3 regions of the Rahnella perminowiae genome follow, and region 3 is predicted to be linked to each of the others. Evidence: predicted binding sites of a transcription regulator. Region 3 holds the regulator's gene; each other region holds the start of a gene.
The links. The regulator PurR, encoded in region 3, represses purine synthesis genes. The targets are predictions, from matches to a motif close to CANGCAAACGTTTGCNTG.

Region 1 (10,194 bases), on a different contig from region 3:
GACCACCACCGGACGCACCAGCCTGGCATTAAACGTCGTGGGTACGCGGGTGTGCTCGCCGCTTTGCGTCGGCTTACCTTCGGCAATCCATGCATTCAGACCCCCATCCAGCACGCGTACGCTTTTGGCACCGAAACTGGTCAGCATCCACCACACACGCGGCGCGGAGAAGAGATCGCCTTCGTCATACAGTACGATGGTTTGCGTATCGGCCACGCCTAAACGGCTCATTGACGCAGCGAATTCCTCCGCTGTCGGCATCATGTGTGGCAGGCCGGTACTGCAATCAGAAATGCTGTCGACTTCCACATAAATCGCGTTGGGAATATGCGTTTCGAGATATTTTGCGTGGAAATCGATGGGCGGTGTAATGCCCGGTTTGGATTTACGACAATCGATAATGACCACGTCCGGTGAGTTCAGATTCTTCGCCAGCCAGTCGGTAGATACGGTATGGGTAGAAAAAGTCATGTTTTGTTGCCTTATCTTTTTGTGAGGTCAGCCTCAGAGATCGCCCGGGATCAGAGAATACATCCAGGCATCACATGGCTGACCATGATAATAAAGCCGGTTACGGTGCAGGCCTTCTGATATCGCGCCCGTTTTTTCCGCTACCCGGCGGCTGCGTTCGTTGCCCTCCATCACCACGATTTCCAGACGGGTCAGCTCCAGCTCAGTAAACGCAAAGCGTGCCGCCGATCTGGCTGCCAGCGTCGCCAGCCCGTGGCCGGTATAACCGGTACGGATCCAGTAACCGAGATTGGCGAATTTGTACTCGGGCGTGATGCGGTTGATGCCCACGCTGCCAATCAGATTACCGCCTGAACGCTCAAAGATACAAAAATTGAATTCTGTGCCGCGATGGCGTTTCTGCTCGCTGTCGGCCAGGTATTTCCGGCTGTCTTCAAGCGAATATTTATCGGTACACCAGGACTCCCATGCGCCGATATCCTTTACAGACGCTTTAACTGCCGCAAAATGCGTGACGGCCTCAAGTTCAGTCGCTACACGAATTTCGAATTCTTCATCCTGATAAATCTGGCGTGTCATCATGGGCGTTAACCTGTCATTGGGGAAACCAATTATTTAGCAAACCAAAAAAGTCAGCCTCACATATCCGGCATCTGTATGTCAATTGGTGAAAATGACCATTAACCGAGAAAAAACAGCAGGCTGCCCGCTGTGGTTTTTTACGTTTCGGGTACCAGTATCACCAGTTTACATTCTGCATATCCGGCCGGGAAAAAGGTCTGTTGCCGGTAACAGATTTCACCCTGAAGCGGGTGATGGAAACGCCGTTCACCTCCCTCACGCGCCAGCACTTCCTGCTGCGACCACCACTGGTTGAACTCGTGGCTGCGCTCACGCAGGTTGATCACCGACTGGCGGACGGCTTCCGAATGGGCGTAATGACTGGTTTCGGCGCGAAACTCCGCCACCACCCGTTTGGCGCGCTCCGGCCAGTTTGTGACCAGCCGGCGAGCCAGCGGATGCAGGAACATGAACTCCAGCAGATTAGGGTGTTCATCCACTCCCAGCCAGCCACCGAACAACGCTCCTGCCTGGGGATTCCATGCCAGCACATTCCAGGCACTGTCGAGCAGATAACCGGGGCAGGTGAGTTGACTGACGCAATCTTTAAGGCCGGCGTCCGGCGCGCCGGAAGAGGGCAACACCCGGGGATCTTTCACCGACGCCAGACTGAATAAATACTCGCGTGCGGCAGACTCCATGCGCAGCGCTTTTGCCAGTCTGTCGAGTGTCGCAGCGGAAATGGACACATCGCGGCCCTGCTCAATCCACGTATACCACGTTGCACTGATCCCGCTGATTTGCGCCAGTTCTTCGCGGCGCAAACCGCTGGTTCTGCGGCGGGAGGAACCGGGAAGTCCGACCATTTCAGGCGTGACACGTTCGCGGTGAGTACGTAAAAACGTGCCCAGCGCTTTCGGCCCGCTGAGCGACTCTGCATTATCAGTCATGACATTCTCTTAAACAGGAAGTAACTGATACCAGTATAAATGCTCATATTGTTCTCGTATAGAACTCTGCCTATAGTGATTTTGAAACATGAGAAACCCAGTTTCTTATTACAAAAACAAGACAGACAGGAGCAATGATGAATACCAAAAATACTCACAGTGAGGCTGTTGATAAGCAGTTTGGCTCACAGGCACAGGATTACCTGACCAGTGCGGTTCATTCGCAGGGCGCGGATTTACAACGTCTCGCTGCCTTGCTGGCACCCTATAGGGAAGCGCAGGTCATTGATCTGGGGTGCGGCGCAGGGCACGCCAGCTTTGTTGCCGCAGGCGTGGTTAAAAATGTGATTGCTTACGATTTGTCGGCGCAGATGCTGGATGTGGTCATGCAGGCTGCCCGGGATAAGCAACTGACCAATATCACTGTGCAACAGGGCATGGCGGAATCGCTGCCTTTCGAGGATCATAGCGCTGAGGTGATCATCAGCCGCTATTCCGCGCACCACTGGCATGATGTCGGGCAGGCGCTGCGTGAAGTGGCACGCGTGCTGAAGCCGGGCGGTAAATTTATCATGATGGATGTGGTGTCACCGGGACACCCGTTGCTGGATATTTATCTGCAAACCGTCGAAGTGCTGCGCGACACCTCGCATGTTTGCAATTATTCACCAGGTGAATGGCTGAATATGGTGGCTGAAGCCGGGCTGATTGCCCGTGAGGTCACGACAAATCGTCTGCCGCTGGAGTTCACCAGTTGGATTGCCCGTATGCGTACGCCGGAACATTTCGCCGTTGCTATCCGCGAACTGCAAAAAGTCATGTCGGATGAGGTGGTACAACATTTTGAGATCCAGCCTGACGGTACGTTCACCAGTGATATCATGATGCTGGTGGCATCGAAGCACTGAAGATAAAAGCCTAAGAGGCGCCCTTTCACAGAGGGAAGGGCGCACAGCGTCTGTATTATGATTTCTTGCCGAACATTTTCTGCCCAATCATCACCAGCGCCAGCACGGCCGCGCCGACAATCAGACCGACGACTAAATCAGTGGCACCGGTAATCAGTGTATTCACCCAGCTTTCGTGGCCGTGCGTCAGGGGTTCAATCAGGCTGTGCATAAACGGCAGGCCGTGGCTGATGATGCTGCCGCCGACCAGGAACATTGCAACAGTCCCCACCACCGACAGTGCCTTCATCAGCCAGGGAGCGAGATTTACGATGCTGCGACCAAAGGCGCGCACACCCTTCATCATGCTGTTTTCGCCGGAGAGTTTACTCAGATACAAACCGGCGTCGTCGATTTTGACAATCGCGCCGACCAGCCCGTAGACACCGATAGTCATTATCACCGCAATCAGCACCATCACGGTGATCTGATTAAGGAACGGCGCTGATGAGACAATACCGAGCGAAATCACGATGATTTCAGCTGAAAGAATAAAGTCGGTGCGCACAGCGCCTTTGACCTTATCTTTTTCATGCTTTTTAGCATCCGCTTCATTTTTTATTTCAGCGGTGGCCGGTTTTTCTTCAGCAGGATGCTCGCCCGGCATGAGTTTATGGGCGATTTTTTCGAAACCCTCATAACATAAATAAGCGCCGCCAATCATCAGCAGCGGGGTAATGGCCCAGGGGATAAAGGCACTGATCAGTAAGGCCAGCGGAACCAGAATGGCTTTGTTGATCATTGAGCCTTTGGCTACCGCCCAGACGATCGGTAATTCCCGATCGGCTTTTACTCCCGTCACCTGTTGTGCATTCAGCGCCAAATCATCGCCCAGCACGCTGGCTGTTTTTTTCGCAGCGACTTTGCTCATCGCCGCTACATCATCAAGAATCGATGCGATGTCATCGATTAAGGCCAGAAGACTACCACCCGCCATAAATACTCCCTTTTATCATTATGCAAAGGTTCTCCGCACGCGCGGGAAACCGAACTCTGTAACCCTGACAGGACAGCCGGTCACTGCAACAGAGAATTCATACAAAATAATCATAACAGTGATTGCATGCTGGCGTCGATTTGTGCGAAAGTTGTGCGAACTATAAATAACTTTGAAATTCCTCCATACTTTCTCCATTAAATATCGTTGATTCTCCAGCGCTTACGCTAGCAGAAATGTTTGTTTTCATACTCTCCTTATTTTTACCACAATGGTTTAAGTTCTTTACATTGTATTACGTCCGCTTTCATTGCTTCGGCGATAATTAATTCAACGGATTGCTTCCGCCCCCATTAATTAACGAAACTAACGAAAGAAAGGTGCGCAATATGAAACTGTTACCTGCAATTACAGCTGTTGCTATTACTGTTGCTTCATTTTCTGCCCTGGCTGCGACGCCTATTTCAGAAATGCAGGCGCAAAGCGGTACTTATCAGTCACTGGGCATGGTGTCCGTCAGTGCGCCTAGCACCATCCCGGGCAGTTTGCACGACCAGCTGAACCAGATTGCCAGCGACAAAGGGGCGAGCCACTACCGTGTGATTGGTGCGGATGCCCCGGGGGATTCAAGTCTGACCCGTGCCAGTGTTGAGTTGTATAAATAATAAGCAGATATTTTAAAGCGAAACGCTTGATTTATCTGATTTTTATTAGGCTCAATCGTGTTATAGGGAATTGAGAAGGCCAATGTCACCTGACATTGGCCTTTTTTATTCTTTTTATCTTTTCTCTTCGCCGGTTTATTTTGAGAATCATCTCATAGGATTTAATTTATATTAAACTTCCTGGCACTTTTTTATTCTTAATAATCATTTCTTAAGAATTTATAAGTGATATTGAAGTCTATATCCCCCAGGAGGACGTTTAAATGTTAAATGCCGCAATAATGACAATTAAGAACACCGGGATTTCGATTCAGAATCAGTTTTTTTATTTGCAGAATTTTATTACTTCACCACGCACCATGGGAACCCTTATGCCCTCGTCACCGTGGTTGTGCCATGCGATGCTCAGTCAGATTGACTGGACGACATCGCTGGATATTGCCGAACTTGGCGCGGCGGACGGCGTTCTGACCCGCCGCATCCTGAGCCGTATGCGGGCAGACGCCCGGCTTGAGGCTTTTGAAATCCAGCCTGCGTTTATCCGTAAGCTTAATCAGATGAAAGATCGCCGTTTACAGGTGATGGCACATTCAGCCGAGCATATGAGCACGTCGTATGATGCTGTGTTTTCCTGCCTGCCATTGCTCTCGATGCCTCTGCGTACCCGTATCAGAATTTTGCAGACCACGCGGCAACAGCTGAAAGAAAAGGACGGCGTGCTGGTTTTATTCCAGTACAGCCCTCTGTCAGAGAAATTGTTATCACGCTACTTCACCTGGAAAAAAATCCGGGTAGTGAAGAATTTTCCGCCCGCCCTGGTCTATATCTGTAAACCCCGCTGATACAGCAACTTAGAGGATAGGGCTCGCAAAGCTTATTGCAGGCCGTTGCGCAGCAAGGATTTTTCAGTATGATGCCCTTAACGGCGTAAATAAAACGCTACAGAAGCTTCACCGGCAGGTGACAAAAATCTGCCAGTGAGGCTTTTTTGTTGTACTATCTGACGAGTACGCATGCAGGGCAGTACAATGACCATTTTTGACACATACTTCATATTGATGATGGATTTTCATCAGGCGGGCTAACGGCTCCCAGGGAATAAAGGATAGCGGTAATGACACAAACCATTTTCATGGTCGGCGCACGTGGTGCGGGTAAAACAACCGTTGGCAATGCCCTGGCTAAAGCGCTGGGCTACAAATTTGTCGATACCGATCTGGCGTTGCTGTGTACTTCTGGCCTCAGCGTGGCAGATATTGTTGAGCGTGAAGGCTGGGAGGGCTTCCGCCGTCGTGAAACTGAGACATTAAAAGCTATTTGCTCGCCCTTCACCGTGGTTGCCACAGGGGGAGGCGTGGTGCTGTCCCGGGAAAATCGCGACTTTATGGGCCAGAATGGTACTGTCATTTATCTGCGTTCCCCTGCATCTACCCTGGCAAATCGTCTGGAAGATGCACCGCTGGAAGATCAGCGTCCGACATTAACAGGCAAGCCGATCACGGAAGAAATGACGGAAGTATTGAATGAGCGGGAAGCGCTTTATCAGGAGGCGGCCCATCATGTCGTTGACGGAACTCAGGAGCCGCAGAGGGTGGTGAATCTGATTATGGATGCACTGGCGCTGTCGATGGCGCGCTGAATTCCCCTGATATCTGACAAAACGAGCCCGGTGGCTCGTTTTTTTATGTCTGCGCGTTCTGAGCCGTGGCTCCGGGAAAAGCCGGTGTAAACAAAACGGGCCATGTGACGTGACGGAGATCACGTACGCTTAAGTATTGTACTGATGTATAGGTGGGCGTAAAATAATAACCCATGTGATTACTTAACAGCGGAACTCATGATGAAATCCATAATGTCGTTCTTCAGCCAGCATGCCAAAGTGATGCCCGCCATCTGGTCGGTTACCATTATTCTCATTGAAGCTTCTATCGCTCTTTATATTTTGCGTAATATTTAATCACGATAATCTGCTGGTTTTTACATCAGTCACCTCATTAATACTCGGCATTTATTTCTCCTTCCTCTCAATCTAATGGCTTTAGGAATTTCTTTAAGCATATTCCTTTGTGTATTTCATCCTGCGTGAAAAATAAACGACTTGACGCTGACACGTATCAGCTTTAATTTTTATTTAACTAAACAGGAACCTTGTTCCATATAGCGGAACTCGCGCCTTTATGACTACATTGGAAAATGCGGCGGCAGTACTGAAGCTATTTTCAAAACAAGGGATCCGGCAGGGGCATCCCGGTTTGTCGTTCAGTGATGTCGTTGAAAATTTAAAATTACCGAAAAGTACGGTTTCCCGGTTACTGATGACGATGGAAACGGAAGGACTGCTGGAACGTGATCCTGACAGCCGCCTGTACCGGATCGGACGATTATTACTGGCTGTTTCCAGTCATTATTTATCGGCTCCGCTGGTCGATTTAGCGTCACCGTATATGGCGCAACTCAGCCAGCTGACGCAATGCACGGGTTATATTTCCATGCTGGAAGGACGCGACATCATGGTTATGCGCATGTTTCCCGGCAGAACGTATCTGCAAGTGGTCACGCCAGCCGGAAGCCTCCTGCCTGCGCATGAAACGGCCATCGGGCGTGCGATTCTTGCGCGGTATACCGATGATGATGTTCTGGCACGTTATAGCGGTCACTATCAGGTGCATTCTGCTAATTCACCGGCCAGCAGGGAAGTTCTGTTATCCCGGTTGGCGGAAGTCCGGCTGAACGGTGTGTCATTTGCCAACAATGAAACGTTGCTGGGAATAAGTACCTTAGCCACCAGTATTTTTAATAAGCACCGTAATGAGACCGTTGGATTATGTTTGTCTTTCCCTTCACCTGCACAGGGGAAAGACATTCCGGAAGGAATAAAAGAAGGGCTGATTGCTGTAACCCGGCAAATCGCCGAAAAATTGGGTGATGAGTATTGGCATTTATCTAAAACGGCAACAGAGCCGCCAGGATAATGACTTGTAACGGACCCGGATTATTTGCTATGTGAAATACTTGCTCAACACCAGGGGCCTTATGTCAGATCAATCTGCAAAGAATAATAAGGAGAATCCGCTAAAGGATATTGGCACGCTCATCGTAATGATTTTGTTGTCTGTTTTAGGCGCAATCATCGGTGTTCAACTGATTACCACGTTGGGTGTGACGCCAAATACGTCGATTATCGGCGCACTGTTTGCCATGTTACTGGCGCGCATTCCGATGCAGGCTTTTCACCGTTACCGTTCGGTTCACACACAGAACCTGGCGCAAACCGTGATCTCCTCTGCAACCTTTGGTGCGGCAAACAGTTTGCTGATGCCGATCGCTATCCCTTATGTCATGGGGCAGCCGCAACTGATCATGCCGATGTTTACCGGTGTGGCCGCAGCGATGTTACTTGATGCCTACCTGCTTTATCGGCTGTTTGACACCAAAGTGTTCCCGGCCAGCAATGCCTGGCCACCCGGTGTTGCCGCAGCTGAAGCGATCAAAGCCGGTGATAACGGCGGACGTCAGGCCTGGCTGCTGGTTGCAGGCGTAATTGTCGGGCTGGGCGGCGCGATGCTGAAAATCCCGATGGCGGCTTTTGGTACGGCATTTATCGGCAACATCTGGGCGCTCAGCATGTTTGGTATCGGCCTGCTGATCCGCGCGTATGCGCAGCCGGTTGCCGGACTGGATCTCAACGCCTTGTATATTCCGCACGGTATGATGGTCGGCGCGGGGCTGGTGTCTCTGCTGCAGGTGATTCAGGTTGTGCGTGCTAAAAACGCTGATGCCAAAGCCACGTTTACTCAACCGGCGAAAGAGGTGCGTAAAGCGCTCGGCCTGGGCGCATTCGGTTATATCGCCATCGCCGCACTGCTGGCGCTGGCAGGCGGGTTGTACAGTGAAATGTCGGTCGGCATGCTGATTGCGTTCGTGATTTACGCTGCGTTTGCCGCCTTCTTCCATGAGCTGATCGTAGGTATTGCCGCGATGCACTCCGGCTGGTTCCCTGCCTTTGCTGTGGCGCTGATTACCTTAATTATCGGCATTCTGATTGGCTTCCCGCCGCTGGCGTTGTGCGTGCTGACCGGTTTTACCGCCGCAACGGGTCCGGCATTTGCGGATATGGGCTTTGACCTGAAAGCCGGATTCATTTTGCGCGGTTATGGCAAAGATTTGCAGGCTGAACTTTATGGCCGCCGGATCCAGTTATTCGCCGCACTGCTGGCATTTATCATCGCCATTCCGGTGGTGTGGTACGCCCATTACGGTTATTTCGCCCAGGATTTAGTGCCGCCGGTTGCGCGGGTTTATGCCAAAACTATTCAGGCCGGAGCCCAGCCGGGCATTGCGCACAGTCTGCTGATCTGGGCAATTCCGGGCGCATTGATTCAGCTGATTGGCGGCCCGAAACGTCAGCTTGGCGTGCTGCTGGCGACCGGTTTGTTGATCAACAGCGTCATGGCCGGATGGGCCGTGGTCTGCGGCATCGTATTGCGCATTATCATTATCCGCATCTGGGGTGAAAAAGGGCGTACGCCAATGGAAGTGCTGGCGGCGGGTTTTATTGCCGGTGACGCACTCTACAGCTTCTTCACCTCAATTTTCAGTGCCAAAAAGTAGTGAGTACCGCACCAACACCAGGGCTGATGTTCAGCCAGTATTAAACACCTGACTGTTCCCCGATGAACAGCGCCCGCGACCGTTTGGCTACTGCGTGATATACGCCGGTCGCGATGTTTTAAGAGGGCTTTGTGATGAGTTTGCAGCAGACACTAACGGTATTCGAACTGATTGACAGTGCGCATGTCAGTGGTCAGGACATTGTGGACTTATTTGCCCGCTATCCTGAGATCACCGCCAGCACACACCGCGCTGACGGCCCGAAAGGTGGCACTGATTTTGTGCATATCACCATACCGGGCAGCCAGGGGAAAAGCCGTGGCGGTACAGCGCCAACGCTGGGGATTATCGGCCGCCTGGGCGGGATTGGTGCACGCCCGACGCGTATCGGTCTGGTTTCTGATGGTGATGGTGCGATTGCCGCTGTCACCAGCGCGCTCAAGCTTGCTGACATGCAGCGCAAGGGGGACGTACTCGAAGGCGATGTGATTGTTACCACCCATATTTGCCCGAATGCACCGACCCGCCCGCATGATCCGGTCGATTTCATGGATTCACCGATTGATGACGTGACCATGAATGATAATGAAGTGGTTGACGGCGTTGACGCCATCCTGTCCATCGACACCACCAAAGGCAACCGCATTATCAGTCACAAGGGATACGCGATTTCGCCGACGGTGAAAGAGGGGTACATCCTGCGTGTTTCCGAAGATTTGCTGCGCATCATGGAAATGACCAGTGGCAAACCAGCGGTCACTTTCCCGATTACCACGCAGGACATTACGCCTTACGGCAACGGTGTGCACCATCTGAACAGCATTCTGCAACCGTCAACGGCGACTACCGTACCGGTGGTCGGTGTGGCTATTACGGCGGAATCGGTTGTACCGGGTTGTGGCACCGGGGCAAGTCATGAAGTGGATATCGCGCTGGCGGCAAAGTTTGCCGTTGAAGTTGCGAAAGAGTTCGGCCGCGGCACCTGTCAGTTCTTTGATGCCGATGAATATCAACTCTTGTTGTCGCTGTACGGAAGCTTGCGTCACCTGCAA
Region 2 (10,194 bases), on a different contig from region 3:
GCCATGAAATCATGTGGCATTATTTGCCGCCTTTGGTTTCTTTTAGCAGCTCAGCAATACCGCCGATTGACCCCATCAGACTGGTAGCATCCAGCGGCATCATGATGATTTTGCTGTTATTGGCAGAACCAATTTTCGTCAGGGCATCCGTATATTTTTGTGCCACGAAGTAGTTAATCGCCTGCACATCACCGGCAGCAATCGCTTCGGACACCATTTTTGTTGCCTGCGCTTCCGCCTCTGCCGCACGTTCACGCGCCTCAGCCTGCAGGAAGGCCGACTGACGCTCACCTTCCGCTTTCAGAATTTGTGACTGCTTTTCACCTTCAGCACGCAAAATGGCGGACTGCCGTACCCCTTCTGCTTCCAGAATATCGGCACGTTTTGTACGTTCGGCTTTCATCTGCGCGTTCATTGCGGAGATCAGTTCAGCCGGTGGGCGCACGTCACGGATCTCGATACGGGTGATTTTTACACCCCATGGATTGGTGGCTTCATCAACGATATGCAGCAAACGTGCGTTGATATTGTCACGTTGTGACAGCATCTCGTCGAGTTCCATCGAACCGAGAACGGTACGGAAGTTCGTCATTGTCAGATTGACGATCGCCTGCTCCAGATTACTGACCTCATAGGCAGCGCGTGCGGGATCAATAACCTGGATAAAACACACAGCATCGATGGCCACATTGGCGTTATCGCGGGAAATGACTTCCTGTGAAGGAATATCCAGCACCTGCTCCATCATATTAATTTTACGGCCGATGCGGTCAACAAACGGCACGACCAGATTCAGTCCGGGCATCAGGGTCTTGGTATAACGGCCAAAACGTTCGACGGTCCACTGATAGCCCTGAGGCACGATCTTGATGCCGGCGTAGACCACCAGCAAGGCCAGTACGATCAGAATAAGGATAGGAATGGGAATGAGGTCAAACATAGTATGAAACTCCTGTAAAACTGCGTTCTGATGATTCCTGTGGGAATAATCGAATAAAAACATGTCCCTGGCGCTCTCACCGCTGGGTCAGGCGCATGTACAATTATCGCACAAATCGTTAAGTCATCGTATTAATAAAAGAAGGGTTCTGCGGATAAAGGCGGAGGAAAGCTTAAAAAAAACGCACGTCCGGTTAAATGACGTGCGTCTGCTGTTTTACGGTGAAGCCAGCGTATTAATAAAGTAAGGAATATAACTGACGACGATACTTCGCTGCCAGCGCATCACCGGTGCCCAGTGCCGCCATAATATCCATCAGTGTTTTACGCGCTGCCCCGTTCGCCGCGCCCAAATCTTTCTTCAGCGGTGCCATCAGCAGTTCCAGTGCTTCTTCGTTACGCCCGACCTGATGCAGTTGCAGGCTGAGTTTTACCACTAACTCGGCGTTTTCAGGATCCTGCTGCAATTCCTGTTGTAACAACTGAATTTCCGGCGTGTCGGCGGCCTGTTTCAGTAACTCAATTTGCGCAACCAGCCCCTGATAACGGGAATCTTTATCCTGCAGCGGGATGGTCGCCAGCACGGTCTCTGCATCATCGGTACGGTTCAGATGAATTTGGGTTTCCGCCAGCAACAGGCCAATATCACTGCGCTGATTGCTCAGTTGCCACGCTTCTTTCAGTAACGGCAGGGCGTCATGAGTATTGCCCGCCTGCAGCAGCTCCTGTGCCTCGGCCAGTTTCAGCTCTTCTTCTTTCGGCAGCACTTTCTGCAACAGTTCGCGGATCACCTCTTCCGGCTGCGGCCCCTGGAAACCATCGACCGGCTGACCGTCCTTGAACAGGTAAACGGCAGGAATTGAGCGCAGGCCAAACTGCTGGGCGATCATCTGCTCGGCATCGCAGTCCACTTTTGCCAGGATCAGCTGACCGGCGTATTCCGCAGCCAGTTTGTCCAGAACGGGCCCCAGTTGCAGACAATGCTGGCTGCGTTCAGACCAGAAATAGAACATCACCGGCACCGACATGGATTGTTCCAGCGTCTGGTGCAGATTGGTTTCGTTGATATCGATTACTGTAGGTTGTGCAAGCATGAATTTGTTCTCTCCGCTACCTGTCATACTTCGAACTGCTGATGCGTTGGCTACGCTCACTGACCCCGGTCACTTAGGTATCTAAGCTCCCGGGGATTCGTGAACTTGCCGCCTTCCCGCAACCCGAATTATTTAGGGTATAGAAAATTAAAGTATTTAAGAATAAATGGGGGCGACTCGTGCCGCTTCAACCCCTTATCGTTTTTACTTAGCTGTTTCCGCGTAATATTTTGTCCAGCAGGCGTGCCGGTAACAGGCGTTTAAGTACCGTCAGCGCATGGGCGACCAGCGTGACCGGATAACGAAAACGCGCGCGCGGGTTTTCTAAAGCATGGTGCAGTTTGGGTAAAACTGCCTCAGGCCTGAGCGTAAAACGTCGTGCAATGCCCGGATTTTCTACCGGCTGGTCGGCCTGTGACTGATTCACATTGGCGGTGAAATTACTGCTCAGCGGACCGGGTTCAATCAGGCTGACCTGAATCCCCGTACCGTGAAGTTCCATACGCAGCGTATCGGACCAGGCCTCCAGCGCAAATTTACTGGCGGCATAAGCGCCACGTCGTGGCGTCGTTATCAGCCCCATCACCGAGCTGGTCTGGATAATACGGCCTTCGCCGTGCGGTAACATGGCGGGTAACAAAAGCTGCGTCAGCTGATGTGTACCAAACAAATTGGTGGAAAATTGTTGTTCGAACTGCTCACGGCTGATGCTGCCGAGCGGGCCGTAAACGCCATAACCCGCATTATTAAACAAGCCGTACAGACGGTTGCCTGTCAGCGCAATGACCCTGGCAGCCGCAAGTTCGACGCTCTGTTTGTCATCAAGATCACACTGAATGGTTTCAAAACCCATTTGTTGCAGGGTATCGATATCCTGAGTTTTCCGACATGCCGCCAGTACCCGATAACCGCGTGCGCGCAAATCCTGTGCGGCAACCAGTCCGATACCGCTGGAACAACCGGTGATTAATACTGCTTTTTGCATAACTTTACCTGTGAGGTGTCCCTATTTTTTATGGCTGTGATTTACTAGGGAGTCGGGTGAAAAAGGTAACGTCTTGGTTTTACTCACGTCCCGGTATTATTTTATTCGTCGTATTTTAACCCTAATGTACCAGCAGCGGCGTGAGTTTTTCTGACATCCATCCGGCAATAAACGACTGTGCTGCCAGGGCCGGATGTAAGCCGTCGTCCTGCATCCACTCAGGTTTCACGGCGACCTGTTCCATAAAGAACGGCACCAGCGGGATGTTCTCCTGCTTTGCCAGTGCCGGATAAATGGCGTAGAACGCATCGCCGTAGCGGCGGCCATAATTTGGCGGGAGGCGGATTTGCATCAGCAGCGGTTGGGCATTGGCCTGTTTAACCTGTTTAATCACCTGGGTCAGCGTCCGGGAGATGGCCTGTGGCGGGAAGCCCCGTAACCCGTCGTTGGCGCCCAGTTCAATCAGCACCCAGCGGGGATGATGTTGTTGCAGCAAGGACGGCAGGCGTGCCAGCCCTTGTTCAGCGGTATCACCGCTGATACTGGCATTGATAATGGTGGGTTTACCGCCTTCTTTTTGCCAGTTGTTATTCAGTAATGTCGGCCACGATTCGGCTACCGGAAGGCGATAGACAGCACTCAGACTGTCGCCAATAATCAGCAAGTTATCAGCAGCAACGGCGCGAAAACTCAATAATCCTAACAACATAAGGAAGGGGAGATGCCAGCGGAAAATGTTCTTGAAGTTCATCATCTAAGTAAGCACGTCGGTCAGGGTGAAGGTCAGCTCACCATCCTGTCCGGTGTGGAGCTGGTTGTCAAACCTGCCCAGACAATTGCCCTGATTGGCGAATCCGGCTCCGGTAAATCCACCTTGCTTGGCATTCTTGCCGGGCTGGATGATGGCACCCGCGGTGACGTGAAATTGCTGGGTAAATCCCTTAGCGAGCTGAACGAAGAAGGGCGCGCAGCACTGCGGGCTAAAAATGTCGGTTTTGTGTTTCAGTCCTTCATGCTGGTGCCGACACTCAACGCGCTGGAAAATGTTCAACTTCCTGCGTTGTTACGTGGCGAAAGCGACAGCCGCAGCCGTCAGCAGGCGATGCAGTTACTGGAAAGCCTGGGGCTGGGCGAACGTCTTCATCATCTTCCGGCACAACTTTCCGGCGGTGAGCAGCAACGTGTAGCGCTGGCGCGGGCCTTTATCGGCAAGCCGAAATTGCTCTTTGCCGATGAGCCGACCGGTAATCTGGATCGCGTAACCGGCGAACGCATTGTCGATCTGCTGTTCTCACTGAACCGTGATGCGGCGACGACGCTGATTCTGGTCACGCACGACGAACAGCTGGCGGCGCGTTGTCAGCGCCGGTTACGTCTGCGTGACGGGAAATTGTGGGAGGAAGCATGATCTGGCGCTGGTTCTGGCGGGAATGGCGTTCGCCCTCACTGCTGATTGTCTGGCTGGCGCTGGCGCTGGCGGTAGCCTGTGTGCTGGCCCTCGGCAGCATCAGCGACCGCATGGACAAAGGGCTGAGTCAGCAGAGCCGTGAGTTTATTGCCGGGGATCGCGTGCTGAGTTCTGCCCGTCCGATCACCGAAGCCTGGCTGCAAGATGCCCAGGCGCAGGGATTAAAAGTCAGCCGTCAGCTCTCTTTCATGACCATGACTTTTGCCGGTGAAACGCCGCAACTGGCAGCGGTTAAAGCGACTGATCTGGCGTATCCGCTGTATGGGGCGTTACAAACCGAACCGGCAGGGCTGAAACCTGAGCCGGGAACGGTACTGGTTGCGCCGCGATTACTGGCGCTGCTGAACGTGAAAATCGGTGACAATCTGGATGTGGGTGATACCACGCTGAAAATTGCCGGTGTGATCCTACAGGAGCCGGATTCAGGCTTTAACCCCTTCCAGACTGCACCCCGGGTGATCATGAATCTGGAAGACGTGAAAAAAACCGGTGCTGTTCAGCCGGGCAGCAGGCTGACGTATCGCTATATGTTTGCCGGTTCACCGCAGGCCATTCAGAGTTATGGTGAGGCGATAAAAGGCCTGCTCAAGCCGGATCAGCGCTGGAGCGGCATGGAAGATTCCGATGGCGCGCTGGGCAAATCCTTACAGCGTTCACAGCAATTCCTCACGCTGTCCGCGTTGCTGACGCTGATGCTGTCGATTGCCGCCATTGCCGTTTCAATGGGGCATTATTGCCGCAGCCGTTACGATCTGGTTGCGGTGCTGAAAACACTGGGTGCCGGGAAAAAAGCGCTGCGCAAACTGATTATTGGTCAGTGGCTGGCAGTACTGGTACTGGCAGGGTTGTGCGGTAGCGTGTTCGGTCGGGTGTTTGAAGCCGTGCTTATGAAGGTGCTGGCACCGGTTCTGCCCGCCACCTTGCCGCCTGCCGGTGGCTGGCCGTGGGTGTGGTCGATGGGTGCGATGGTGGTGATTTCTCTGCTGATCGGCATCCGTCCCTATCGTCAATTGCTGGCCACACAGCCGCTGCGTGTGCTACGCCATGACGTGGTAGCGAATGTCTGGCCGCTGCGTTATTTCCTGCCGGTAATGGTATTGGTGGTGATCGGTCTGCTGGCGGCACTGATGGGCGGAAGTTCACTGCTCTGGTCGTTGCTGGCAGGCGTGCTGGTGCTTTCGTTACTGCTCGGTGTGACTGGCTGGGGAGCACTGATGCTGTTACGCAAGCTGACGCTCCGTCAGTTACCGCTGCGTCTGGCGGTTAACCGCCTGCTGCGCCAGCCGTGGGTAACACTCAGTCAGCTGGCGGCGTTCTCAATGTCGTTTATGTTGCTGGCGTTACTGCTGGTGATGCGTGGTGATTTGCTGGACCGCTGGGAACAACAACTGCCGCCGGACAGTCCGAATTACTTCCTGCTTAATATCACCAAAGAGCAGATCCCACAGGTAACGGATTTCCTGCATCAGCATAACGCTGAGCCGGAAACCTTCTATCCGATTGTGCGGGTTCGCCTGACAAAGATTAACGATAAAGTGGCCACGGATATCATCAGACCGGACGATGCGGGCGGGGAAGCGGTGAACCGTGAACTGAATCTGACCTGGATGCAGGGCTTGCCGGATCACAATCCGCTGGTGGCAGGCAACGGGCCGCCGAAAGCCGGTGAAGTGTCAATTGACGAAGGGCTGGCGGGAAGGCTGGGGCTTAAACTCGGTGATACCGTGACGTTCAGCGGCGATACGCAGGAATTCAGTGCCAGAATTACCAGCCTGCGGAAAGTAGACTGGGACAGCCTGAAGCCGAATTTCTACTTTATCTTCCCGCCTGGTGCGCTGGATGCACAACCGCAAAGCTGGCTGACCAGCTTCCGCTATCATGGCGATATCAGCACTATCACGCAGCTTAACCGCCAGTTCCCGACGCTGAGTTTGCTGGATATCGGCGCGATTCTGCGTCAGGTCGGGCAGGTATTACAGCAGGTCAGCAAGGCGCTGGAAGTGATGGTGATCCTGGTGATGCTGTGTGGCGGATTGCTGTTGCTGGCGCAGATTCAGGTCGGCATGCATCAGCGCCGTCAGGAACTGATTGTTTACCGTACGCTGGGTGCCAGCAAAAAAATGCTCCACCGGACACTGTGGTGTGAATTTGCCGTGCTCGGGCTGGTGGCCGGGATCGCCGCCGCAATCGGTGCGGAAGCCGCGTTATGGCTGCTGCAACGCAAAGTGTTTGATTTCCCGTGGGAGCCGAATTATCTGATGTGGATTTCGGTTCCGGTCGTCGGGGCGGTGCTGTTGTCAGTTTGCGGTGGCTGGCTGGGTGTCAGATTGCTGCGGGGGCGGGCGTTGTTCAGGCAATACGACTCGTAGTTTCTAAACGCCTCCCCCCTGCGCTAATCTGGTGTCCAGGTTTAGGGGGGAAGTTCATCGCAGGGGAGGGAGCCGATCGCGCTTTTCTCCCCCACCTTCGCAGGGGAGGGTGTCGATCAAATCAAAGCTTATCAACTGCCCATTCAATGCCGCTGGCGTATTCTGGCGGCAGCATCGGAATCAGTGCGTTGAGAGTGTCTTTCAGCAGGCTGGCGCTGGCGTCGTTGAGATTCAGGTGTCCGACTTTACGACCCGGACGCACGTCTTTCTCATACCAGTGTAGATTGACCAGCGGCAGACTCAGCCATTTTTCTGATACATCGGTGCCAATCAGATTCACCATCACCGACGGCGAACTCACTACCGGTTTCGGCAGCGGCAGATCGAGAATGGCGCGCAGATGCATTTCAAACTGACTGTAGGACGCGCCGTTTTGCGTCCAGTGTCCGCTGTTATGCACACGCGGCGCCAGCTCGTTGATCAGCAACCCTTCGCTGACCACGAAACATTCCATCGCCATCACGCCGACATATTTCAGTTCGTTCATGATGGCCGACAGCATGCCTTCTGCCTGCCGTTGCAGATTAGCATCCGGCTGTGGCAGCGCAACGCTGGTGCGCAAAATACCGTCCTGATGCAGGTTGTGGGTCAGCGGATAAAAGACCGTTTTGCCGTCGTGTCCGCGCGCACCCACCAGCGAGACTTCACCGGAGAAATTGATGCCCTGCTCAACGATGCATTCGCCGTAGCAATCCTGCGGCAGCGTATTTTCTTCGCCTGAACGCAGACGCCACTGACCCCGGCCGTCGTAACCGCCAACACGACGTTTCACAATCGCCAGTTCACCCAGCTGTGAGAAAACCTGCGGCCATTGGGCAACATCGGCCAGCAATTGCCATGGTGCGGTTGCCAGGCCGAGTTGATCCAGTAACTGTTTTTGCGTCAGGCGGTCGGCCAGACGCGGGAAAATATCGCGGTTGACGAACGCATTATGCGTCGCCAGTTCACGGGTCAGGGCAGTTTCCGGCCAGCGCTCGATTTCAGCAGTGATGACGCTTTGCTGATACGGTACGGCTTCCGGCTCGGCATCCAGGCCGACGGGATATACGGCGATGCCCAGCGGTTCACCGGCCTGACGCAGCATTCTGCCTAACTGACCGTTTCCGAGTACGCAAACCGGTTTCATGCTTCCTCCCGCGGATCGGGATTATTCAGCACTTCGTCCGTTTGTGTGGTGCGCCATGTCGCCAGATTTTTGGCGATTTCAGCATCATGCAGCGCCAGAATCTGTGCCGCCAGTAGCGCCGCGTTAGCCGCACCCGCTTTACCAATCGCCAGCGTACCGACCGGAATGCCACGCGGCATCTGCACGATGGAATATAAGCTGTCGATGCCACTGAGTGCCGCACTTTGCACCGGAACACCCAACACCGGTACCAGCGTCTTCGCCGCCAGCATGCCCGGTAAATGCGCTGCGCCACCGGCACCCGCGATGATCACATCAAATCCGTTAGCGGAAGCCTGCTCAGCGAAAGTAAATAACTTGTCCGGCGTACGGTGCGCGGAGACGATATCGACATGGAAAGGAATATTCAGCGTTGTGAGGACGTCGGCGGCGAACTGCATGGTCGCCCAGTCACTTTTTGACCCCATAACGATGGCGATTTTTGCCGGGGTAACGTTGGATGACATGTCTGTAAAGCTCCTGTGATTCGGAAATAGAAACTGCGAGGGCGCAAATGATAGCATGCTCCGTGAGGGAGGAAAACGGTTGCGTCGCCGGAAAACCGCGCATTTTTGATGAGAAGTTGGCGGCAGATTTGTATAATCCCCCTCACGCTGTTAATGACAAATCTGACTGGAAACTGATTTATGACGCAGGCTTTACTGGCACCGATTTATGATTTTCTTCACTGTGAAACCCCTGCTATCTGGGTCGATGTGGCGTTGGAAAATCAGACGGTGATGCTGATTGATCACGCCAACTGTGAAAAGAAAGCAGCGGCAACGGCGATGAGCCTGATGACCAAATATCTTGAGCGCACTGAACTGCTGTTTTGCGCGGCCCGTCTGGCACGGGAAGAGCTTCACCACTTTGAGCAGGTGGTGGAAATCATGCAAAAACGCAATATTACTTATACCCAGCTTTCACCGTCGCGCTATGCCAGCGGGATGATCAAACATACCCGTCATCATGATGATCTGAATATTCTGGTTGACCGGCTGATTATCGGAGCGTACATCGAAGCGCGTTCCTGCGAGCGCTTTGCCAAAATTGCGCCACATCTCGATGAAACCTTATCGCGCTTTTATACCTCACTGCTGCGTTCTGAATCACGGCATTTTGCCGATTACCTGGCGCTGGCAGAACAGTATGCCGGAACGGATATCCGTGAACGGGTAGAGGAGTTTGGCAGAATTGAAGCGGAACTGATCCTCACGCCGGATGAGCAATTCCGCTTCCACAGCGGCGTACCTGTTACCCTTCATACTTCAGGCTGCTGATATGTTGACTGCGTTCATTCGCCCTGGTCACTGAGCCAGCTAAGCTCCCGGGGATTCACAAACTTGTTGCCTTCGGCAACTCAACATTATTCAGGGTAATGGGAGGGTGACTCAAAACGGGAAGCTGATCAGTTCCACGTTGTCGGCAGTCACCTTGACCATCGAGCCTTCTTCGTGCCAGGCACCGAGTACCACCCGGTGGCCGGTTTTATTCTGCAACGCCACCTCGTGGATCGCCGGACGATGGGTATGGCCGTGAATCATCCATTCTACGCCTGACGTCTGCATTTCGCTGATCACTGCCTGCGGGTTCACATCCATAATATCCAGTGACTTACCCTGATTTGAGGCTTTGCTGTTGGCGCGCATTCTGGCGGCAATCGCCAGCCGCCATTTCAGCGGCAGCATCAGGAAAAGTTTTTGGATCAGCGGGTTGTGGACTTTTTTGCGGAAATTTTGATACGCGACATCATCGGTACACAGGGTATCACCGTGCAGGATCAGGACGCGGCGGCCATACAGCTCAAGCACTTTTTTTTCCGGCAGCAATGTCATCAGGCTGTCGCGTGCGAAGCGTCTGCCGAGCAGAAAATCGCGGTTACCATGAATGAAAAAGCAGGGTACGCCTTGCTGGTGTAACTGATGGAGTGCTGCGGCGATCTCGGCATGAAGCGGCTGCGGATCATCGTCGCCTATCCAGGCTTCAAACAGGTCACCGAGAATGTACAGGGCATCAGCCTGCGGCGCATCTTCGCGCAGAAAACGCAGAAAACCGGCAGTGATTGCCGGTTCCTGTGCGCAAAGATGGATATCAGCAATAAAAAACGTGGTCAT
Region 3 (10,194 bases):
CTGAAGTTCCTCACGCAGCGGCTGGAATTGCGTCTCGCTAAACAAACGCCCGCCCCCCAGACAGGACCAGGCCATCGGTCTGATACGCAGCTGCTGGCAAAGATCCAACGTGCCGTCAAGGATGGCCGGCTGATGGATTGGGGAAATTTCTATCTGATTAGTCACCAGCGAAAAGGGCAGACGCGACTGCAACAGGCTGAACTGCGCCGGGGTGAAGTTAGACACACCGAAATGTTTTACTTTGCCGCTTTTGTGCAACTGCGTAAACGCTCCGGCGACTTCATCCGCATCCATCAGCGGATCCGGACGGTGGATCAGTAATAAATCCAGATAATCGGTACGCAGATTGCGCAATGATTTCTCCGCCTGCCCCACGATGTACTGCGTATCCGTAATGTAATGGCCAATTTTGTTGTCGGGGTCTGCCGTGGTGGCGATACCGCATTTACTGACCAGTTGCATTTGTTCCCGCAAAGAGGGTTTAAGGCGCAATGCCTCACCGAATGCCGCTTCGCACTGATAGCCGCCATAAATGTCTGCATGATCGGCCGTTGTAATGCCCATCTCAATGTGCTGTTCCATGAACGCCAGAACCTGCTGCGGCGTCATGTTCCATTCCATCAGTCGCCAGTAACCACAAATCAGCGTGGAGAATACCGGCCCTTGCGGAGAAATCGGGGTACGTGCTTGCATTATAAATCCCTTATGTTTTTGATTTTCGACCCACAGAATACACAACGCCTGTGGCGCTGTATTGATGCGATGCGCAAGAATAGTAAAGAAGCGGACCGCCGTCACGACAACGGTAAAAGACAGGTGAAATCAGAACAACTCTGGTTGCTCCGGTGAGGGTTCGTCCGGTTGTTTTCCTGTGCGTTGCTGGCGCAGCAGGCGTTGCTGACATAACCGCAGCACATGGCGTTTTTCTGCGTCAGTCATTTTCATCCAGCCGAAACGCTCCTCGCGGCTGCGCAGACAGCCACGGCAATATCCGCGTTCATCCGCCTGACAAATGCCACGGCATGGACTGGGGATGTCAAAAAATTCGAGTTGCTGAGCCACATGCCCTCCGCAAATAACGGTGAATATTTATTCAAGACGCTTTCCTGCTATCCCGCAAGGTGATTTGCGCCTCAATGTTTCATCCTTCAAATATCTGCAACACAGACCTGTTACCCTTCCTTTCGCCATTTTCACCTGTCGGAAAATGGCCCTACTGTTTCGCAAGCCTTCACCAAGAAAACAGATGTTTGCCCTCACCTCAGCCGGCACCCGCCGGCTCTTTTTCAATTTTTTCTGTCCGTTAAGTATGGATGCAAAGCTGAAATCAGACTGTGTTTCGCGAAAAAGCACCGTGCGCGTAGTCACAGGCAGGTCAGATGCGATAGAAAGGTGGCATTAAGAAAAGGTCGTCTGACGTGAATATAATCCCTGAACGTCTTACCGATCAGTCCATTAACTTCGGAGTTACTGAAATGACCAAGCTTTTCACCCCTATTGTTGTCGGTAAAAACACGCTACCTAACCGTGTTTTTATGGCTCCGCTTACCCGTCTGCGCAGCATCGAACCCGGTGACATCCCGACACCGCTCATGGGCGAATATTATGCACAGCGCCACAGTTCTGGCCTGATCATTACTGAAGCCACTCAGGTTTCATTCCAGGCGAAAGGGTATGCCGGTGCACCGGGCCTGCACACGCCGGAACAAGTTGCTGCATGGAAAAAAATCGTGGACGGCGTTCATCATAAAGACGGACGCATTGCGGTTCAGCTGTGGCATACCGGACGCATTTCACATAACAGCGTTCAGCCCGACAACCAGACACCCGTTGCGCCTTCCGCCGTCAATCCGAACACCCGCACCAGCTTGCGTGATGAACAGGGGCACGCCATCCGTGTCGATTGTCCGACACCGCGTGCCTTAGCGCTCAGCGAAATTCCGGGGATCGTGAACGATTTTCGTCATGCCGCCGCCTGCTCCGCTGAAGCCGGTTTCGATTACATTGAACTGCATGCCGCGCACGGCTATCTGCTGCACCAGTTCATGTCTCCGGCATCAAACCTGCGTGAAGATGAATACGGCGGCAGCATTGAAAACCGTACCCGTCTGACGCTGGAAGTCGTGGATGCCGCCATTGACGCTATCGGCGCTGATCGTGTGGGCATACGTATTTCACCTATGGGACCCTTCAACGGGCTGGATAATGGTGAAGACCAGGAACAGGCTGCGATTTATCTGCTCGATGAACTGAACAAACGCAAACTGGCGTACCTGCATATTTCCGAACCGGACTGGGCGGGCGGCAAACCTTACAGCACAGAATTCCGTGCAGTGATCCGTGCGCATTATCAGGGCGTGATTGTCGGTGCTGGTGCTTACACCGCAGAGAAAGGCGAAGAGCTGATCGAAAAAGGTTATATCGATGCCGTGGCATTTGGCCGCAGCTATATTGCAAACCCTGACCTGGTTGAGCGACTGAAATCTCACGCGCCGCTTAACGAACCCAAACCGGAAACCTTTTATGGCGGCGGTGCTCAGGGTTACACCGATTATCCGACACTGTAATAATTAAAAAAGAGTCATTGACTCCTTGCAGCAGAAGTGGCCCTCCTTCTGCTGTTTTTTTTGGGTCAGTCATTCAACAATCGGTTGCCCTTTTACAGACAAAGTGGCTGCTATCAGTTAGTCTTGACCCGTTAATTCTCATCCTGCAAATAAAGAGGAACCTATGCGTTTACTCCACACCATGCTTCGCGTTGGCGATCTGCAACGTGCTATCAGCTTCTATACCGATGTTTTAGGTATGCGTTTGCTGCGTACCAGCGAAAACACTGAATATAAATATTCTCTGGCTTTCGTCGGTTACACCGAAGAAAGTGAAGGTGCAGTGATCGAACTGACCTATAACTGGGGCGTCGACAGCTACGACATCGGCACCGCTTACGGTCATATCGCATTGGGCGTTGATAACGTTGCGCAAACATGTGATGACATCCGTAATGCGGGTGGGAAAGTGACCCGTGAAGCGGGCCCGGTCAAAGGCGGCTCCACTATTATCGCGTTTGTTGAAGATCCGGACGGTTACAAAATCGAACTGATCGAATCCAGACACGCAGGACAGGGGCTGGGTAATTAAATTTCCCCGACCACCGACTGGGGCGCAATCGCGCCCTTTTTTATTGCCTGATTTTTGCCACAACCCTGCAAGCGGCGGCAAAATTTGTCATAATGCGCGCTGAATTCGATGAAGATAAGAAACTAATGGCCGAGAATAGTGACATTAACGCCCTGAGAGGCCGTTTTCGTGGTTTTTATCCCGTGGTTATCGATGTAGAAACCGCCGGATTTAATGCCAGAACCGATGCGCTGCTGGAAATTGCAGCGATCACGCTGAAGATGGATCAGGACGGCTGGCTGCAAAGCGATGAGACCGTGCATTTCCACGTCGAGCCTTTTGAAGGTGCGATACTGGTGCCGGAAGCGCTGGCATTTAACGGTATCGATCCGACCAATCCGTTACGCGGCGCAGTCAGTGAATATGAAGCTCTGCATGAGATTTTCAAAGTCATCCGCAAAGGAATGAAAGAGCAGAACTGTAACCGTGCGATCATTGTGGCGCACAACGCGAATTTTGATCACAGTTTCCTCATGGCAGCGGCCGAACGTGCCGGGCTGAAACGTAATCCGTTCCACCCTTTTGCTACGTTTGATACTGCCGCGCTAAGCGGGCTGGTACTCGGGCAAACGGTGCTGGCAAAAGCCTGTATCAGTGCGGGTATCGATTTTGACAGCAGCCAGGCACATTCTGCGTTGTATGATACCGAGCGCACGGCCGAGTTGTTCTGCGAACTGGTAAACCGATGGAAACGCCTTGGCGGCTGGCCTCTGGTGCTTTCAGACGAACAAGCCGAAGACGAAACGGCGTCTGAAGAAAATCAGTAATGACGACTTTCCGGCGGACTGAAAACAAAAAAGAGCGACATCATGTCGCTCTTCATATTTTCCGGTCGAAAAGCCGGTGATCTTCCGTAGTATTACTCTTCAGAAGATTTGTATTTCTCAGCAGTTTCTTTGATCAACTGCTGCAGCTCGCCGCGCTGGAACATCTCAACCACGATGTCGCAGCCGCCAACCAGTTCGCCGTCCACCCACAATTGTGGGAACGTTGGCCAGTTAGCAAACTTTGGCATCTCAGCACGGATGTCCGGGTTCTGCAGGATATCCACGTAAGCAAAACGTTCGCCACAGGCAGAAAGCGCCTGAACAGCCTGAGCAGAGAAACCGCAGCTTGGCAGTTTTGGCGAACCTTTCATGTACAGCAGAATCGGGTTTTCAGAAACTTGCTTCTGAATCTTTTCAATAGTTGGAGTAGTCATTTCTTGCTTCCTCAAGCCGGTACAGGCTGTCACGATCATTGCTCTTCACGCGCAGCACAAAGAGACGGTGTACAATCACAATACCTTCTATTGTAACGACGGCAGCCATCAGATAAAAACGCCATTTTTTGTGGGGTCTTTCTCAGTGCTGACAATTTATTTAACCATTTTTAGCGGGTGCGCTCAGGCTCACATATTTAAACATTCATCGGGAATAACATTTCCGGCGTTCATCAATCCGATCTAATTTGCAGAATTCCACTGATTAACTCAAATATTAACATCATGAAAAACGGTCATTTTTTTGACTAAAAATGGCGGTTATTTCGACATAAAAAAAGCTATTAACTTTTTCTCACAATATGATCTAGAATCGAGGCAATTCGTGCTTTTTTGTCGGGTTCTTTTAGGCAATACTCTGACATCCCTGATGTTTAACCTACCACTCATGGTAACGAAGCTATGCGCTTACTGTTCACGCTTTTTGTGCTGCTCTTTACCCAGCTGTTTTTAAATATGGCACATGCGTCGCCACAGACTCGTGTCTCTGCCGATCAGCGTAAAAGTCATGTTAATCAGGCTGCGCCGGAAGAACGACGAAAGCGAAAAACGGTTGCTGCGAAAAACAGTAAAAAAACGAAAACCGCGCCCGTCACAGAACAAAAAACTCAGGATAAGAATTCGAAGAAGAAAGTGAAAAGCACCGAACTGGTTAAACGAAAGACCACGACGGAGAGAAGCGCCAAAACGCGGGCCGAAAGTAAAAAAGAAAAGACACTCAAGACCACGCGGGCCGAGAGCAAAACAGAGAGACATAGCAAAACCCGTACCCTCGCGAAAAACAGCACGGAAAAGGCCGGTAAAAAAGAAGCCTATGGCCGGCACCGTAAAGGTAAGAAATTCGAAGAAGACAGCAAACCGATTACGCTAAGTGCAACACATAAAAAACGCTATCAGCATGCTCAGCAAACGGCCATGACCAAACTGATGCACCAGGTAGGAAAACCGTATCGCTGGGGCGGAACCTCGCCGAATACCGGTTTTGATTGCAGCGGCTTAGTTTATTATGCCTACAAAGATTTGATCCGTATAAAAATGCCACGTACAGCAAATGAAATGTATCACCTGCGCGATGCCGCTCCGGTCAAACGCGGCGAACTTGAAAGCGGTGATCTGGTGTTCTTCAGAATCAATAACCGCGGCGCGGCAGACCATGTTGGGGTTTACGTTGGCAACGGCAAGTTTATTCAGTCTCCAAGAACGGGCGAAGACATTAAAATTACTTCTCTTGGCGATGATTACTGGCAAGACCACTATGTAGGCGCACGTCGGGTAATGACCCCTAAAACGATCCGATAATAAACAATTCGTTAAGTCTGAAGGTTCGCTAATCAGCCATTGAATAGCATTTAACGAAGCGTTTCTGCAGGGAAGAACATCGGCGGTAACGGTCACTGCGTAACATTGAAAAGGGCGACGCCTGTGACAGGCGTCGCCCTTTTTTATGGCGGATCACTTATTGAATCAGTTCATTATTGCAGTGAAGCTGAAAGCGATAATCATAAGCAAAGCGCATACCGTGGTGATCAACGATAATTTCAGGTTGCTGTCCATCAAACCCCCTTTCGGATCAAATTGTGGCATTTCTTAATACCACACTCATTGTGTGCCAACGCATTTTCTCATAATTAACCTTTAAAATCTTGTGTTGAATGACAATGCGTTCCTGAGAATTTTGCTTCCACTTTCCTGCATTATAAGAGAAAATTGTCGGTTAACACGTCTGTGTGCCGGTCGATTTCACCCGAGAGCATTTCGCGCCTCATTCTGAAGAATCCACCCAATGATTTCACTGCCCTTTGAGAAGCCAGCAGTTAAATCCTCGCAGGCAAACGATTAACATAATGCTAACGTGCTGAAGCACGTGAGTTCAGGAGTCATTGTTTACATGGCAACGATTAAAGATGTCGCAAAGCGCGCTGGCGTTTCCACTACAACCGTGTCGCACGTCATCAATAAAACACGTTTCGTCGCCGAAGAAACCAAAGAAGCGGTTCTCCTTGCAATCAAAGAGTTACATTACTCTCCGAGTGCTGTAGCCCGCAGTCTGAAGGTCAATAACACTAAAACCATCGGCCTGCTGGCCACCTCAAGCGAAGCGCCCTATTTTGCCGAAGTGATTGAAGCCGTGGAAAACAGCTGCTTCTCCAAAGGCTATACGCTGATTTTGTGTAACTCGCATAATAACCTGGAGAAACAACAGGCCTACCTGCAAATGCTGGCGCAAAAACGCGTCGACGGCTTGCTGGTGATGTGCGCGGAATACCCTGATGAATTGCTCAATATGCTCGAAGAGTACCGCTCGATTCCCATGGTGGTCATGGACTGGGGTGAAGCACGCAAGAACTTTACCGACAGCATTATCGATAACGCTTTCGAAGGTGGTTACATGGCCGGTCGTTATCTGATTGAACGCGGTCATCGTGATATTGGCGTGATCCCCGGGCAACTGGCGCGTAATACCGGCGGCGGCCGCTTCCAGGGTTTTGTGAAAGCACTGACTGAAGCCAATATTCCTCTTCGTGACGAATGGGTAGTTCAGGGTGATTTCGAACCAGAGTCTGGCTACCAGGCAATGCATAAGATTCTGATGCAAAAGCATCGTCCGACTGCCGTGTTTTGCGGCGGCGATGTGATGGCAATGGGTGCAATTTGTGCCGCAGACGAACTCGGCCTTCGCGTTCCTCAGGATATTTCCGTGATCGGGTACGACAATGTGCGTAACGCCCGTTACTTCTCCCCGGCGCTGACAACCGTGCATCAGCCGAAAGAACGTCTGGGTGAAATGGCCTTTACGATGTTACTGGACAGAATTGTCAGTAAGCGTGAAGAGTCCCAGACCATCGAAGTGCATCCGAAACTGGTCGAGCGCCGTTCAGTCGCCGACGGCCCGTACCGTGATTACCGTCGTTAACAAATCACAAACGCCTGCCTGTGCAGGCGTTTTTTCTAATCGCGCAGCCATTCCTGATTCATGGTGTCTGTATCGCCCATGTATTCCAACAGCCAGCTCAGTGAAGGTGAAGGATTGCTTTGATCCCACGTCAGGCAGCACGGGCTGTCAGGGAATATATTCTCCAGTGCCAGCACCTGTAATTTTCCCTGTTCAATCCACGGCATGACCTGGTGAACCGGCATCATACCCACGCACAATCCTTCAGTCAGGCATTCCAGCGCACAGGTCCAGTCCGGCACGACCAGACGCCGCTGGTTATCGAGCGTCCAGGTATCACGCTTCGGCAATGTCCGGGAAGTATCTTCCAGGCACAATGCCGGATAAGGTCGCAGTTGATCATCGTTCAGCGCACCGGATAGCTGCGCCAGCGGATGTTGCGGGCTGACGACACAATGCCAGTCCATAAATCCCATATCACGAAAACTGAAGCGCCCGCCAACCGGTATCGCGCGCGTAGCGCCGATCGCCACGTCTGCACGCCCGTCGACCAACGCATCCCAGACACCGTTAAACACTTCCGAGTGAATAATGAGTTCGGTATCCGCAAAATGGCGATAAAAATCGAGCACCAGACGCCGTGTCCGTGCGGGTTTGACAATCCGGTCGACCGCCACACGTAATTCGCCGCGCCAGCCGTTCGCCACCTGCTGACACTGCCGGCGGGTGGCTATCATTTTTTTTGTCATAACCCGTGCTTCATCGACAAAAACCTTTCCCGCTGGCGTCAGCACTACGTCACGATGTCGACGCTCAAACAACGGCACGGCCAGCCATTGTTCAAGCTGGCGGACGGTGTAACTGATGGCAGAAGGCACACGGTGTAAGTCCTGCGCAGCTGCACTAAAACTGCCGGTTCTTGCGACAGCATCAACCACTTCGAGAGCGTATTCTGACCACATAATCCAGCCTTCAATTTTTTTGATAGCAGAGTGCAAATATTAACGTTTCACAAGCCTGTTATCAAAGCGTTAAACTCCGCCCCCGGTATGAAATCTGCGTCACATCATCTGCAATAAATAAATTAACGAGACAATAATGAAACCCTCCTTTGGATTTATGCTCTATCTTGCGGGTCTGAGCATGCTGGGCTTTTTAGCCACCGATATGTATCTGCCTGCGTTCAGTGCCATGCAAACCAGTCTGATGACCAGCCCCGGGATGATCAGCGCAAGTCTGAGCATTTTTCTCGGTGGATTTGCTGTTGGTCAGTTGCTGTGGGGGCCACTGTCGGACAGAATCGGCCGTAAACCGGTATTGCTTCTTGGTCTGATACTTTTTGCGTTCGGCTGTCTGGGTGTTATCTGGGTTGAGAATGTACGCGCTCTTCTGGCTCTGCGTTTCTTACAGGCCATAGGCGTGTGTGCTGCCGCAGTCACCTGGCAGGCTATCGTTGTTGACCGTTTTTCTGCCGATGTGGCAAAAAAAACTTTTGCCAGCATTATGCCGTTAGTGGCGCTTTCTCCGGCTCTTGCACCGTTGCTGGGTGCCTGGGTGCTCAATCATTTTGACTGGGAAGCTATTTTTGCCCTGCTGACCGTCGTTGCCATCGCTTTAGTGCTGACGACGCTGACTCTGCGTGAAAACAAACCGGCAAAAGACGCAAAGGCAGATAAAACCGGCTTTACGACTTTATTGAAATCGCCTGTTTACAGCGGGAATGTCATGATTTATGCCGCCTGTTCAGCGGGTTTCTTTGCGTGGCTGACGGGCTCACCGTTTATCCTGAGCGATATGGGCTATTCACCCGGTGCCATCGGGCTGAGCTATGTTCCGCAGACTATCGCTTTCCTGCTCGGTGGTTTTGGTTGCCGTGTTCTGATCAACAGGCTGGACGGCAATAAAATTCTGCCATGGTTACTGACTGGTTACGGCATCAGTATGGTGGCCTTGTTCTGTGTGGCTATGTTCACAAATGCCGGGCTGACAAGTTTGCTGATCCCTTTCTGTCTGATGGCTTTGGTGAATGGTGCAACCTATCCAATTGTTGTCGCAAATGCATTAATGCCATTTCCTGCTAATACAGGTAAGGCGGCAGCGTTGCAGAATACCTTGCAGCTTGGGCTTTGCTTTCTTGCCAGCATGCTGGTTTCCGCATTTATTGTGCACCCGCTCATGGCGACAGTCACGATCATGCTGTCTACACTATTGTTGGTAGTTTTGGGCCGCTGGCTCTCTTTACAGCATAAAAATGTGCGAGACGATGAGCAGCCACCGGAGCAGGAAACTCAGACTCTGCATGCAAATCAACAGTGATAATACCCTAATGTAACAGTCACTTAGCGGGCATTTTCATTGATTACGATTTACTATTGAGAATGCCTGCCAGCGAGCCTATACTCAACAAAACTAAATAAAATAGCATTTTTACAAAACTTTTATTACATACTTAAGCCAGACGCGCGGACGGTGTCACACTTATTTTTTGAATACTTTTCACGGATGATTTTCCTGCCCGTCTTCCGGCGCGCAGGCGTTCTTCTTAATTTCCTCTGTTGGTGTCGAATATCGGGCGAGACGCTAGTCGTCTGTTCTCATAAAGACCTGCAAAAATAGCCTTTGCTTTTCCCGGCAGGTTAATAAGTCAGAAGAGAAAGTGATGGAGAAGCTATGAGTTCATCGTGTATAGAAGACCAAAGCATTCAGGACAATCAATGGTATCGGATCGCCAGTGAGATGCTGGCGATGGCAGATATTCAGGTAAACGGTAATCGTCCTTTCGACCTTAAAGTAAAAAACACTGACTTCTTTAAGCGTGTTTTACAGGAAGGTTCTCTGGGCCTCGGTGAAAGTTACATGGACG

Region 1: a site for PurR is predicted at 5,609-5,626, ahead of aroL (shikimate kinase AroL). Genes of this name have one in related genera too.
Region 2: a site for PurR is predicted at 8,616-8,633, ahead of purE (5-(carboxyamino)imidazole ribonucleotide mutase). Genes of this name have one in related genera too.

What each region holds. Positions count from the first base shown of each region.
Region 1 is NZ_JAFMOT010000179.1:40,881-51,074, forward strand. It holds gene sseA (3-mercaptopyruvate sulfurtransferase) at 1-471, opposite strand, end outside; gene J1781_RS14630 (GNAT family N-acetyltransferase) at 505-1,053, opposite strand; gene J1781_RS14635 (helix-turn-helix transcriptional regulator) at 1,191-1,982, opposite strand; gene J1781_RS14640 (class I SAM-dependent methyltransferase) at 2,120-2,890, shown strand; gene J1781_RS14645 (DUF808 domain-containing protein) at 2,946-3,866, opposite strand; gene J1781_RS14650 (YdgH/BhsA/McbA family protein) at 4,256-4,531, shown strand; gene J1781_RS14655 (class I SAM-dependent methyltransferase) at 4,795-5,373, shown strand; gene aroL (shikimate kinase AroL) at 5,646-6,170, shown strand; gene J1781_RS14665 (IclR family transcriptional regulator) at 6,709-7,503, shown strand; gene J1781_RS14670 (OPT/YSL family transporter) at 7,565-9,142, shown strand; gene J1781_RS14675 (DUF1177 domain-containing protein) at 9,277-10,194, shown strand, end outside.
Region 2 is NZ_JAFMOT010000162.1:55,219-65,412, reverse strand. It holds gene J1781_RS06475 (NfeD family protein) at 1-20, opposite strand, end outside; gene J1781_RS06470 (SPFH domain-containing protein) at 20-940, opposite strand; gene J1781_RS06465 (co-chaperone YbbN) at 1,176-2,033, opposite strand; gene J1781_RS06460 (SDR family oxidoreductase) at 2,242-3,018, opposite strand; gene tesA (multifunctional acyl-CoA thioesterase I/protease I/lysophospholipase L1) at 3,140-3,769, opposite strand; gene ybbA (putative ABC transporter ATP-binding protein YbbA) at 3,740-4,426, shown strand; gene ybbP (putative ABC transporter permease subunit YbbP) at 4,423-6,855, shown strand; gene purK (5-(carboxyamino)imidazole ribonucleotide synthase) at 6,977-8,041, opposite strand; gene purE (5-(carboxyamino)imidazole ribonucleotide mutase) at 8,038-8,547, opposite strand; gene miaE (MiaE family protein) at 8,728-9,360, shown strand; gene lpxH (UDP-2,3-diacylglucosamine diphosphatase) at 9,472-10,194, opposite strand.
Region 3 is NZ_JAFMOT010000188.1:247,894-258,087, forward strand. It holds gene J1781_RS24700 (aldo/keto reductase) at 1-693, opposite strand, end outside; gene J1781_RS24705 (DUF1289 domain-containing protein) at 823-1,062, opposite strand; gene nemA (alkene reductase) at 1,476-2,567, shown strand; gene gloA (lactoylglutathione lyase) at 2,731-3,138, shown strand; gene rnt (ribonuclease T) at 3,231-3,944, shown strand; gene J1781_RS24725 (Grx4 family monothiol glutaredoxin) at 4,037-4,378, opposite strand; gene J1781_RS26375 (hypothetical protein) at 4,359-4,487, opposite strand; gene J1781_RS24730 (C40 family peptidase) at 4,841-5,737, shown strand; gene cydH (cytochrome bd-I oxidase subunit CydH) at 5,903-6,022, opposite strand; gene purR (HTH-type transcriptional repressor PurR) at 6,327-7,352, shown strand; gene punR (DNA-binding transcriptional activator PunR) at 7,388-8,293, opposite strand; gene punC (purine nucleoside transporter PunC) at 8,430-9,647, shown strand; gene cfa (cyclopropane fatty acyl phospholipid synthase) at 10,002-10,194, shown strand, end outside.